3 regions of the Pseudomonas saponiphila genome follow, and region 2 is predicted to be linked to each of the others. Evidence: predicted binding sites of a transcription regulator. Region 2 holds the regulator's gene; each other region holds the start of a gene.

Region 1 (3,275 bases), 1.3 Mb from region 2:
TTGGTAAAGCTGTGCAAGGCTTTTTCGATGCACTGCGCGGTCTTGCCGAATGCCTGGACACTGATTTCCGAGAACGGCACGCCGCCCTGGTCGGCGATCACCAGCATCAGTACCCGACCATTGCAGGACAGCGAACGCAGCAGCAGGTGGTCGCCACGGAACAACTGGCGCAATTGTCCCGGCAGGTGGGAGGAGTACTGTGCATTGTTGGCCGGTGTCAGGCGCACCTGGGCGGATTTTTCCAGCAAGCGCTGCAGCAGCGAACTCTGTTTGGTCTGCAGAGTCAGCCCCACAGCCTCCTTGGGCAAGCCATATAACTGTTGTACTCGCAGATGACTCAGGCTGCGGTCGACCATCAGCAGCAGTACCCGACGCATGCCGCATGCCACCAGCGCGTCTCTGGCAAAGCTGGTGAGATGCACGGCATTGGTAAAGGGGCTTTGTTCGAGCAGCAGCTCGCTGCAGGCCTTGCGCCACTTGGCCAGTTCTTCGGCGGTGGGTGCCGGCGCCGGCTGTTCACCGCTATGCAGGCGGCGCGCGTCCCATGGCCAAAGCAGTGCCTGGGCCGGATGCCAGAGGTCGGGCTGGCTGTCATGGCGGGCGCTGGTCGCGGCCTGCTGGTGCAGCTGTTGCTGGACCTGGGCGATCGGCATCTGCAGGTAGAGCCCGGTGAGGTTCTGCCAGCGTCGACCGTGGGGGTTGTTCCAGGAGTGTTGTGCCGCCAGGGCCAGGCCGTTGGCCAGCAATACGCAGTTGGCCGGCTGGTTCAGCCAGCGCTGCAGGTCCGGATCGGCGTCCAGGCGTTGCTGCTGGCGCAGGGGATGTTCGTTGTCACGGGCGATCAGCATGGCCTTGGCCAGTTGACGTCGCTCCCGGGTCAGCAGGCGGTAACCCTGCTGCACCCAGATCGGCAAGTGCCAGACCTGCACCAGCGCCTGGCACAGTTCCATCAGGCGCACGCCGAACAGCTGCATCTCCACCTTGCGTGCCGATTCATGCTTATAGATGACCCGCAGCTCCCACTCTTCCATGAGCTTGGGATAGACCAGCGCCATGGCCCACAGCGGCGACAGGAACAGCAGGCTACCCCAGTGAATGTCCTGCCACAGCCGCGCCAGGCGCCCGGCAAAAAAGCCGTTGGCTTGCTGAGTGGCGTGCTGGCTGATCAGTTGCAGTTGCCGCAGCTCCTTGGGGATCTTTTCCTCGGGCAGGGTCGGCAGTTGTTCCAGCAGTTCTTCGGTGCGCTTGAGCCCCAGGCGGTTGACCGCGACCTCCAGGTTTTCCGCCGCTTCGCTCATGCTGCCATGGGAATGCCGGTTGGCTTCGCGGATCACGCTCAAGGCCAGCGCCGGACTGTTCTGCATCAGGTCGGCGATATCCCGCAGTGAACTGCGGTTGTTGGCGATGGCTTTGCACACGCGATCATGGTTGGCTTGCGGCACCGGTAGACGCACGCCATTGAGCAGCTTTACCCAGGCGTCGAGAGAGGTGGGCGGGGAATGTGGGACGCTGGTTTCATTAGACATGGTTGGGCGCAATCATCGTCTGCTTTGAACACGCCCAGAGCGGGCCAAACTGGCTTTTCGCCTTAACTGGCTATAGTCTGGCGCAGTTTTGCCGATAAGTAGAAGAAGAGTTTTAAGAACTTCCGAATATGACCTTGAACCCGACTCAATAAGTACTCTCCTACCTATGGCTAAAATTATCGGCATCATCGTCGTATTCGCGAGCGTGCTCGGCGGATACGTGCTCTCTCACGGCAAAATCGCTGCTCTGATCCAGCCCTTCGAGGTCATGATCATCGGTGGCGCCGCCTTCGGTGCATTCCTGCAGGCCAACCCGGGCTACATGACGATGCACGTCGTGAAAAAATCCCTGGGCATGTTCAGCTCGCGTTTTACTCACACTTTCTATCTGGAAGTGCTGGGACTGATCTACGAGATCCTCAACAAGAGTCGTCGCGAAGGCATGATGGCGATCGAGGGTGATATCGAAGATGCCGCGGCCAGTCCGATCTTCGCCAAGTATCCGGCAGTGCTGAAGGATGAACGCATGACGGCGTTCATCTGTGACTACCTGCGCATCATGTCCTCCGGCAACATGGCGCCCCACGAGCTTGAGGGCTTGTTCGACATGGAGCTGTTCAGTCTCAAGGAAGACCTCGAGCATCCATCCCACGCGGTGACCGGGATCGCCGATGCCATGCCGGGCTTCGGTATCGTCGCGGCGGTACTGGGTATCGTGGTGACCATGGCGTCCCTGGGCGATGGCGACCAGAAGTCTATCGGCCTGCACGTAGGTGCGGCGCTGGTGGGTACCTTCTTCGGTATTCTGGCGGCCTATGGTTTCTTCGGCCCTCTGGCGACTTCGCTGTCCCACGACGCCAAGGAAGAACTCAATGTCTACGAAGCCATCAAGGCGTCCCTGGTAGCTTCCGCTTCCGGCGTTCCGCCTTCGCTGGCGGTGGAATTCGGGCGCAAGGTCCTGTATCCGGCCCATCGTCCTAGCTTCGCCGAGCTGGAACAAGCGGTTCGCGGTCGCTAAGTCATGGAAAATAATCAGCCGATTATCATCAAGCGCGTCAAGCGCTTTGCTGGCGGGCATCACGGGGGCGCCTGGAAAATCGCCTTCGCCGACTTCGCCACGGCGATGATGGCGTTCTTCCTGGTGTTGTGGCTGCTGTCCACCGCGACCCCGGAACAGAAGATCGCCATCGCCGGTTACTTCAAGGACCCGATCGGCTTCTCGGAAAGCGGCACGCCGTACATCATCGACCTGGGCGGCTCTCCGCAGCTGGCGCCGGAAAACACCCTCAACCCCGAGGTCAAGTCCCAGCCGCAGCCGGACAAGGTCACGGTGGATGCCGAGCAAGTGGAAGGCATGGCCGAGCAGGTGGAGCGCGAGCGTCTCGAGCTGTTGCTGCAAGAGCTGCAGAACAAGGTCGAAGAGAATCCCCAGTTGCAGAAGTTCAAGGACCAGATTCTTTTCGAGATCACTCCGGACGGCTTGCGGATCCAGATCATGGACGCCGAGAACCGGCCGATGTTCGACTCTGGCAGCGCGCGCCTGAAGCCGTATTTCGAGGACATCCTGCTGGCCATGGCCGACACCATCAAGGCGGTGCCGAACAAGATCAGCATCAGCGGTCACACCGATGCCACGCCTTATGCCGGCAGTGGCGAGTTCGGCAACTGGGAACTGTCCGCCAACCGTGCCAACGCTGCGCGTCGGGCATTGGTGGCCGGTGGTTATCCTGATCCGCAAGTGGCTCGGGT
Region 2 (3,275 bases):
CCAGTTGTTCGGACAGTTGCTCTAGAATCTCGCCGGCCTCAACCAGGAAATCCTGAAGGATCTCTTCATCGGCGCCGAAGCTCATTAATGGGTGCTCCTAGAATCCAAGGCTGGAAAGCAAATCGTCTACATCGTCCTGACCGGACACAACGTCTTCCCGTTTATCGGCATGAATCTGCGGACCTTCACCCTTGGCGAGATGTTTTTGCGGATCTTTTTCCGCGAGGATCGATTCACGGTCATGTTCGATACCGGCGAAGCGATCGACCTGACTGGCCATCAAGACAAGTTTGAGCAGATTGCTTTCGACTTCCGTGACCAACTGGGTCACACGCTTGATCACCTGACCGGTCAGGTCCTGGTAATCCTGCGCCAGCAGAATGTCGTTGAGGTGGCCGGAAACGGTGCGGGTTTCCTGCTCGCTGCGCGTCAGGAAACTGTCGACCCGGCGCGCCAGTTCGCGAAACTCTTCAGCACCGACCTCGCGCCGCATGAAGCGCCCCCAATCTGCGCTCAAGACCTGGGCTTCAGTGCTCAGGCCATTGACCAGCGGGGTGCTGCTCTCTACCAGGTCCATGGTGCGGTTGGCGGCGGCTTCCGTGAGCCGGACCACATAGGACAGGCGCTCAGTGGCATCCGTGATCTGTGAAACTTCCTCGGCTTGCGGCATGTGCGGGTCAATCTGGAAATTGACGATCGCGCTATGCAGCTCGCGGGTGAGCTTGCCCACTTCCTGATACAGGCCGCGGTCACGGGTCTGATTGAGCTCATGGATCAATTGCACAGCGTCGCCGAACTTGCCCTTTTCCAGGCTCTCGACCAGTTCCAGTGCATGTTTTTTCAGGGTCGACTCAAAGTCGCCCAGTGAAGATTCGTTATGCTCCATAGCTCCCCCGTGGCGGAATGGCTACGTACATCAACCGATGCGTTCGAAGATCTTTTCGATCTTCTCTTTCAACGCCTGAGCCGTGAATGGTTTGACTACATAGCCGTTTACGCCGGCCTGGGCAGCTTCGATGATCTGCTCGCGCTTGGCTTCCGCAGTCACCATCAACACCGGCAGGTGCTTGAGCTTTTCATCGGCACGCACGTGACGCAGCAGGTCGATACCGGTCATGCCTGGCATGTTCCAGTCCGTTACCAGAAAGTCGATGCTCCCGCTGTTGAGTACCGGAATGGCAGTAGTGCCATCGTCGGCCTCGACCGTGTTGGTGAAACCCAGATCACGCAACAGGTTTTTTATGATCCGCCGCATCGTTGAAAAGTCATCAACGATGAGGATTTTCATGTTCTTGTCCAATTCGACCTCCAAGCAGTCTTAAACGCATCCAGCACCTGAACGCGCCATTCAATCAATTCGGCATAACACACAACGACTGCATGGAGCACACACCGCAAGACCGGCGCAGCGCTTGCCTTACCGGTCCCGATCGCAGTGTCCCCACACTGCCTGTCAGCGCGCTCGCCACTCCCCCAAACGCCCCCGCAAACGGGCCGCGCACTGGCTGTGTAACTGGCTGACCCGCGATTCGCTGACCCCCAGGACCTCACCGATTTCCTTGAGATTCAGCTCTTCGTCGTAGTACAGCGCCAACACCAGTCGCTCGCGCTCCGGCAAATTGGCAATCGCATCCGCCAAGGCGGCCTGGAAGCGTTCATCCTCCAGGTCCCGTGACGGCTCGAGATGAGCACTGGCGCCATCCTCATGCAGCCCTTCATGTTCGCCGTCCTGCAACAGGTCGTCGAAACTGAACAGGCGGCTGCCCAAGGTGTCGTTCAAAATCCCGTAATAATCGTCGAGACTCAATTGAAGTTCGGCCGCAACTTCATGATCTTTAGCGTCACGACCGGTTTTAGCTTCAATTGCACGAATGGCATCACTGACCATGCGTGTATTACGGTGCACCGAACGCGGTGCCCAGTCGCCTTTGCGAACCTCGTCGAGCATCGCCCCGCGGATACGGATACCCGCGTAGGTTTCGAAACTCGCCCCCTTGCTCGCGTCGTACTTGGTCGACACTTCGAGCAAACCGATCATCCCGGCCTGAATCAGGTCTTCCACCTGAACACTGGCCGGCAACCGCGCCAGCAGGTGATAGGCAATGCGCTTGACCAGAGGCGCGTAGCGCTCGATCAATTCGTATTGGCTGTCACGCGCCGACTTCTTGTAGAGGTTGTAGCCGCTGGCAGTCATAGCACCGGTCCCGCTGTTTGATGCACCAGGCGCTCGACAAAAAACTCCAGATGCCCGCGAGGGTTCGCCGGCAACGGCCAGGTATCGACTTTTTGCGCGATGGCCTTGAACGCCAATGCACACTTCGAACGAGGAAAGGCTTCATAGACCGCACGCTGCTTTTGCACGGCCTTGCGCACGCTTTCGTCGTAGGGAACTGCGCCGACGTATTGTAAGGCCACGTCCAGAAAGCGATCCGTGACCTTGGTCAATTTTGCAAACAGGTTGCGCCCTTCCTGAGGGCTTTGGGCCATGTTGGCCAGGACCCGGAAACGGTTCATGCCGTAGTCGCGGTTGAGCAACTTGATCAGCGCATAGGCATCGGTGATCGAAGTCGGTTCGTCGCAGACCACCAGCAACACTTCCTGGGCCGCGCGGACGAAACTGACTACCGAGTCACCAATACCCGCAGCGGTGTCGATCACCAGCACATCGAGGTTGTCGCCGATGTCGCTGAAGGCCTGGATCAGGCCGGCGTGCTGGGCCGGACTCAGGTGCACCATGCTCTGGGTGCCGGAGGCGGCCGGGACGATACGGATACCGCCAGGCCCCTGGAGCAGCACATCACGCAGCTCACAGCGCCCTTCGATGACATCCGCCAGGGTGCGCTTGGGTGTCAGGCCCAGCAGGACATCGACGTTGGCCAGTCCCAAGTCGGCATCCAGCAGCAAGACCCGCCGGCCGAGCTCAGCCAGAGCCAGGGACAAGTTCACTGACACATTAGTCTTGCCGACGCCACCCTTGCCGCCGGTCACCGCAATCACCTGTACGGGATGCATGCTGCCCATGTTCTTTCTTTACCTTGTCTTACTTAGACGGGGCCACATAACTGGCTGCGCGTTCACCGTTGGAACAATGCATGGCAGACCATCGATGTAGATACACTGCAATCTTTTCATGTCTAACTCAGCCGACCCGCTTGGCCGGACTGTGGTAGAGATCAGCGAACATGTCGGCCATGGCTTCTTCGCTGGGCTCCTCTTGCATCTGCACGCTCACTGCACGGCTCACCAGCTGATGCCGGCGAGGCAGATGCAGGTCG
Region 3 (3,275 bases), on a different contig from region 2:
TTGCTGTCGCGGTCCACTTCCACCAGGTAGCTCTGGAAACGCTGGCTGCGCTCATGGAAAGTGATGATCAGCGGGTCGTGGCTCTCTTGCAGCAGCCGCAGGTTGGAGGAAATTTCCAACGCAGTGGTGAACACCTTGGGTGGCTGCGGAGCATCTTCCGCGTTTGAGGCGTTGAACACGGTTCATCAATCTCCAGACAAAATACAACTACACGCAGGAGCTGGCATTCTGCCAGCATGTTTCACGGCTTGGTAGCACGCGCTCATTTTTGGGGTTTAAGCCTGACTGAGTGGGCGTGGCTTCGCAAGCATGGAGGTAGAGCCGCGGGCGTCATATAGGGCTGGGGGTTCGCCGCCGTTGAGGATTTTCAACTGATTGGCAGTGCTGGCCTGCTGAATCTGGATCGAGCGGCCATTGAGTTCATTGGTGGCCTGGCAGTCGGCGAGCAGTTGGGTCAGTCGGCTGCCCTGCTCAAGCAGCTGATCGCCCACGCTCGAGTGACTGGCCAGTTGTTCGAGGCCGGCACGATTGGTTGGCAGGTTCAGGCTGGCGAGGATCTCTGTGCGTTTGCGGCCATGCTGTTCCAGCAAAATGACCAGGGCTTGCTTCTGCGCCAGAATATTCTCCAGCAACGGCATGTCACGACCGTGCAGGGCTACGGATTCGGCTCTGAGCAGTTCCAGCAGTTGTTGTGCTGGGGCAAGGTCATCGTTGATCAGTTGCAGTAGATTCGTGTCGTGCATGGCTGGCCTTGGGAGTTAAGCGTCCAAAAGCCTGGCGCAAGCCTGAGGCTAGCGCTGGGCTTCGAAGTTGAGCAGTTTGCTGGCTACACGGTTGCTGTCGACCTTGTAGCTGCCATCGGCAATGGCTTGCTTCAACTCGGCCACTCGGGCCTTGTCGACAGCAGGCTGATCGCGCAGCTTGTCGGTGATTTTCTGCAACTGTTGAGCCTCATTGCTGAGGTGTACCGATTCCCCGCTTTTGCTGGTCTCGGCTGCAGTTGCCAGCGGCACGGACTTGCCGGCATCGCCGGTTTCCTTGCTGGTGCTGGTGCGCGTACTGCCTGTCAGTAAAGGGGAGCTGTTTAAACGGCTGAAGTCGATGACCATGATGAAGAAAACCTCTGGGTATTTGGACGCTTGCCATGTTTTCGGCCATACCCTGAAAAACTTTAGGCTCGATTGTCGATAAGCCAACGCAGGCATCTGCGACCTTGGATTGGCCACAGTTTAGGGAACGAGCGAGTCGAGCGCCAGATATCTACATGGCAACTTCCACCTGGCCAGGTGCGGTGACGCGAGCCTTGATCACCCGTTGCGAATTCAGGTTCTTGACCCGAATCTGCTCGCTCATGCCGCCATTAGACAGTGCTTCCCCCGGCATTCGTACATTCAGGGTGCCGCTGCGTGCCGAGATCACTACGTGATCGCCTTTGCGCACCACTTCAGCCTGTTCCAGATGACCCAGGGTAATCAGTTGGTCGGCGACCATTGGTCGGACAAGTTTCTGGCCAATGGCCTGATCTACCGAGGTCAGGTAGCCCTGATTGCTCTGGCTGATGTCCCGCTCGCGCAGCACGACGTCTTCGGGCTCAATGATGCTGGCGCGTTTGAGTGGTCGTGAGCTGGTGACCACTTCGCGGAACAGTTTGACCTGCGCCGGGACGAATACGGTCCAGGGCGAGCCGCCTTCGCAGCGTACCTTGACCGTGACCCTGCCCAGTGGCTGGGCAGGGCTTTCCAGGCTCGCTGTCAATTCCTTGTCGCACGCGGGCATGTGCATACGGGGATCCAGCTGGTTGACCTGAATTTCGTAGCGCCCTTCCGTTTGACTGGTAGCCAGGTAGTCTTCTACCGTGAATTCAAGAAACCCTTGAGTGACGCCGATAAGTAGATCAGGCAGGGTGACCGAATCAGCAACGGCAGGGCCGCCAGGGTTTAAGATACACAAGGCCGACAGCCCGCAGAGCAATGTGCGATAGGGGGATGTCAGGCGTCGGAAAAATGTCGTTTTTGCGTTCATAACAGTTAAAAAGCAAGCGCCGTGCCGTTTAGCAATGAGCGTGCGTCGGATCTTAAAGCTTTGGGGAGTCTGGGCATGGCTGGTGTAATGGATTCGGTAAACCAGCGCACGCAATTGGTTGGGCAGAATCGCCTGGAACTGCTGCTGTTCCGTCTGGACGGTGAGCAGCTTTACGGGATCAACGTTTTCAAGGTTCGCGAGGTGCTGCAATGCCCCAAGCTGACTCTGATGCCCAAATCCAATCCTGTGGTGTGCGGTGTCGCGAATATTCGAGGGGCGACCATTCCGATCCTGGATCTGGCAATGGCTACGGGTTCTGGTGGGTTGAAGGATCAGAGCAGCCCGTTCGTTATCATCACTGAGTACAACACCAAGACCCAAGGGTTTCTGGTGCGCTCAGTGGAGCGCATCGTCAATATGAACTGGGAAGAAATTCATCCGCCACCCAAGGGAACCGGTCGCGATCACTACTTGACCGCTGTGACCCGGGTGGACAACCAGTTGGTCGAAATCATCGACGTGGAAAAAATATTGGCGGAAGTCGCGCCGACCTCGGAATCGATTTCGGCGGGCGTGGTGGATCTTGAAACCCAGCACAAGGCCGTTTCACTGCGGGTGCTGACCGTCGACGATTCGTCGGTGGCGCGCAAGCAGGTCACTCGCTGCCTGCAGACCGTGGGTGTCGAGGTAGTGGCTTTGAACGATGGGCGACAAGCGTTGGACTACTTGCGCAAGCTGGTGGATGAGGGCAAGAAGCCGGAAGAGGAATTCCTCATGATGATTTCCGACATCGAGATGCCCGAAATGGACGGCTACACCCTCACGGCCGAGATACGTAATGATCCACGCATGCAAAAGCTGCATATCATCCTGCATACTTCGTTGTCAGGGGTGTTCAATCAGGCGATGGTGAAGAAGGTCGGTGCCGATGACTTCCTTGCCAAGTTCCGTCCTGACGACCTGGCTTCCCGGGTAGTTGACCGGATCAAAGCAGCAGACCACAGCTGAGGGCATCAGCCCCTGGCGGACATAAGATTTAAGAGGCGGCAGCATTGTCTACGGGTAATTTGGATTTTGAACAGTTCCGGGTCTTCCTGGAAAAAGCCTGTGGTATTTTGCTCGGGGAAAATAAGCAATATCTCGTCTCGAGCCGTCTCAACAAACTGATGGAGCAGCAAGGTCTAAAAACCTTGGGTGAGCTGGTTCAGCGGATTCAGACCCAGCCGCGCAGCGGATTGCGCGAGATGGTGGTG

Evidence for each region. The regulator FliA, encoded in region 2, starts transcription of late flagellar genes. The targets are predictions, from matches to a motif close to CTAAAGTTTNNNNNNNNNNNGCCGNTAA.
Region 1: motA (flagellar motor stator protein MotA) is a predicted target of FliA. The motif match lies at 1,597-1,624, and genes of this name have one in related genera.
Region 3: flgM (flagellar biosynthesis anti-sigma factor FlgM) is a predicted target of FliA. The motif match lies at 1,148-1,175, and genes of this name have one in related genera.

Annotation. Positions count from the first base shown of each region.
Region 1 is NZ_FNTJ01000002.1:938,740-942,014, forward strand. Features, by position in the region: gene BLV47_RS26160 (HDOD domain-containing protein) at 1-1,526, opposite strand, end outside; gene motA (flagellar motor stator protein MotA) at 1,693-2,544, shown strand; gene motB (flagellar motor protein MotB) at 2,548-3,275, shown strand, end outside.
Region 2 is NZ_FNTJ01000002.1:2,242,919-2,246,193, reverse strand. Features, by position in the region: gene BLV47_RS32230 (chemotaxis protein CheA) at 1-85, opposite strand, end outside; gene BLV47_RS32225 (protein phosphatase CheZ) at 98-886, opposite strand; gene BLV47_RS32220 (chemotaxis response regulator CheY) at 917-1,288, opposite strand; gene fliA (RNA polymerase sigma factor FliA) at 1,454-2,194, opposite strand; gene fleN (flagellar synthesis regulator FleN) at 2,191-3,021, opposite strand; gene flhF (flagellar biosynthesis GTPase FlhF) at 3,140-3,275, opposite strand, start outside.
Region 3 is NZ_FNTJ01000001.1:1,549,534-1,552,808, forward strand. Features, by position in the region: gene BLV47_RS07425 (flagellar brake protein) at 1-179, opposite strand, end outside; gene BLV47_RS07430 (flagella synthesis protein FlgN) at 276-743, opposite strand; gene flgM (flagellar biosynthesis anti-sigma factor FlgM) at 792-1,109, opposite strand; gene flgA (flagellar basal body P-ring formation chaperone FlgA) at 1,261-2,022, opposite strand; gene BLV47_RS07445 (chemotaxis protein CheV) at 2,098-3,030, shown strand; gene cheR (protein-glutamate O-methyltransferase CheR) at 3,075-3,275, shown strand, end outside.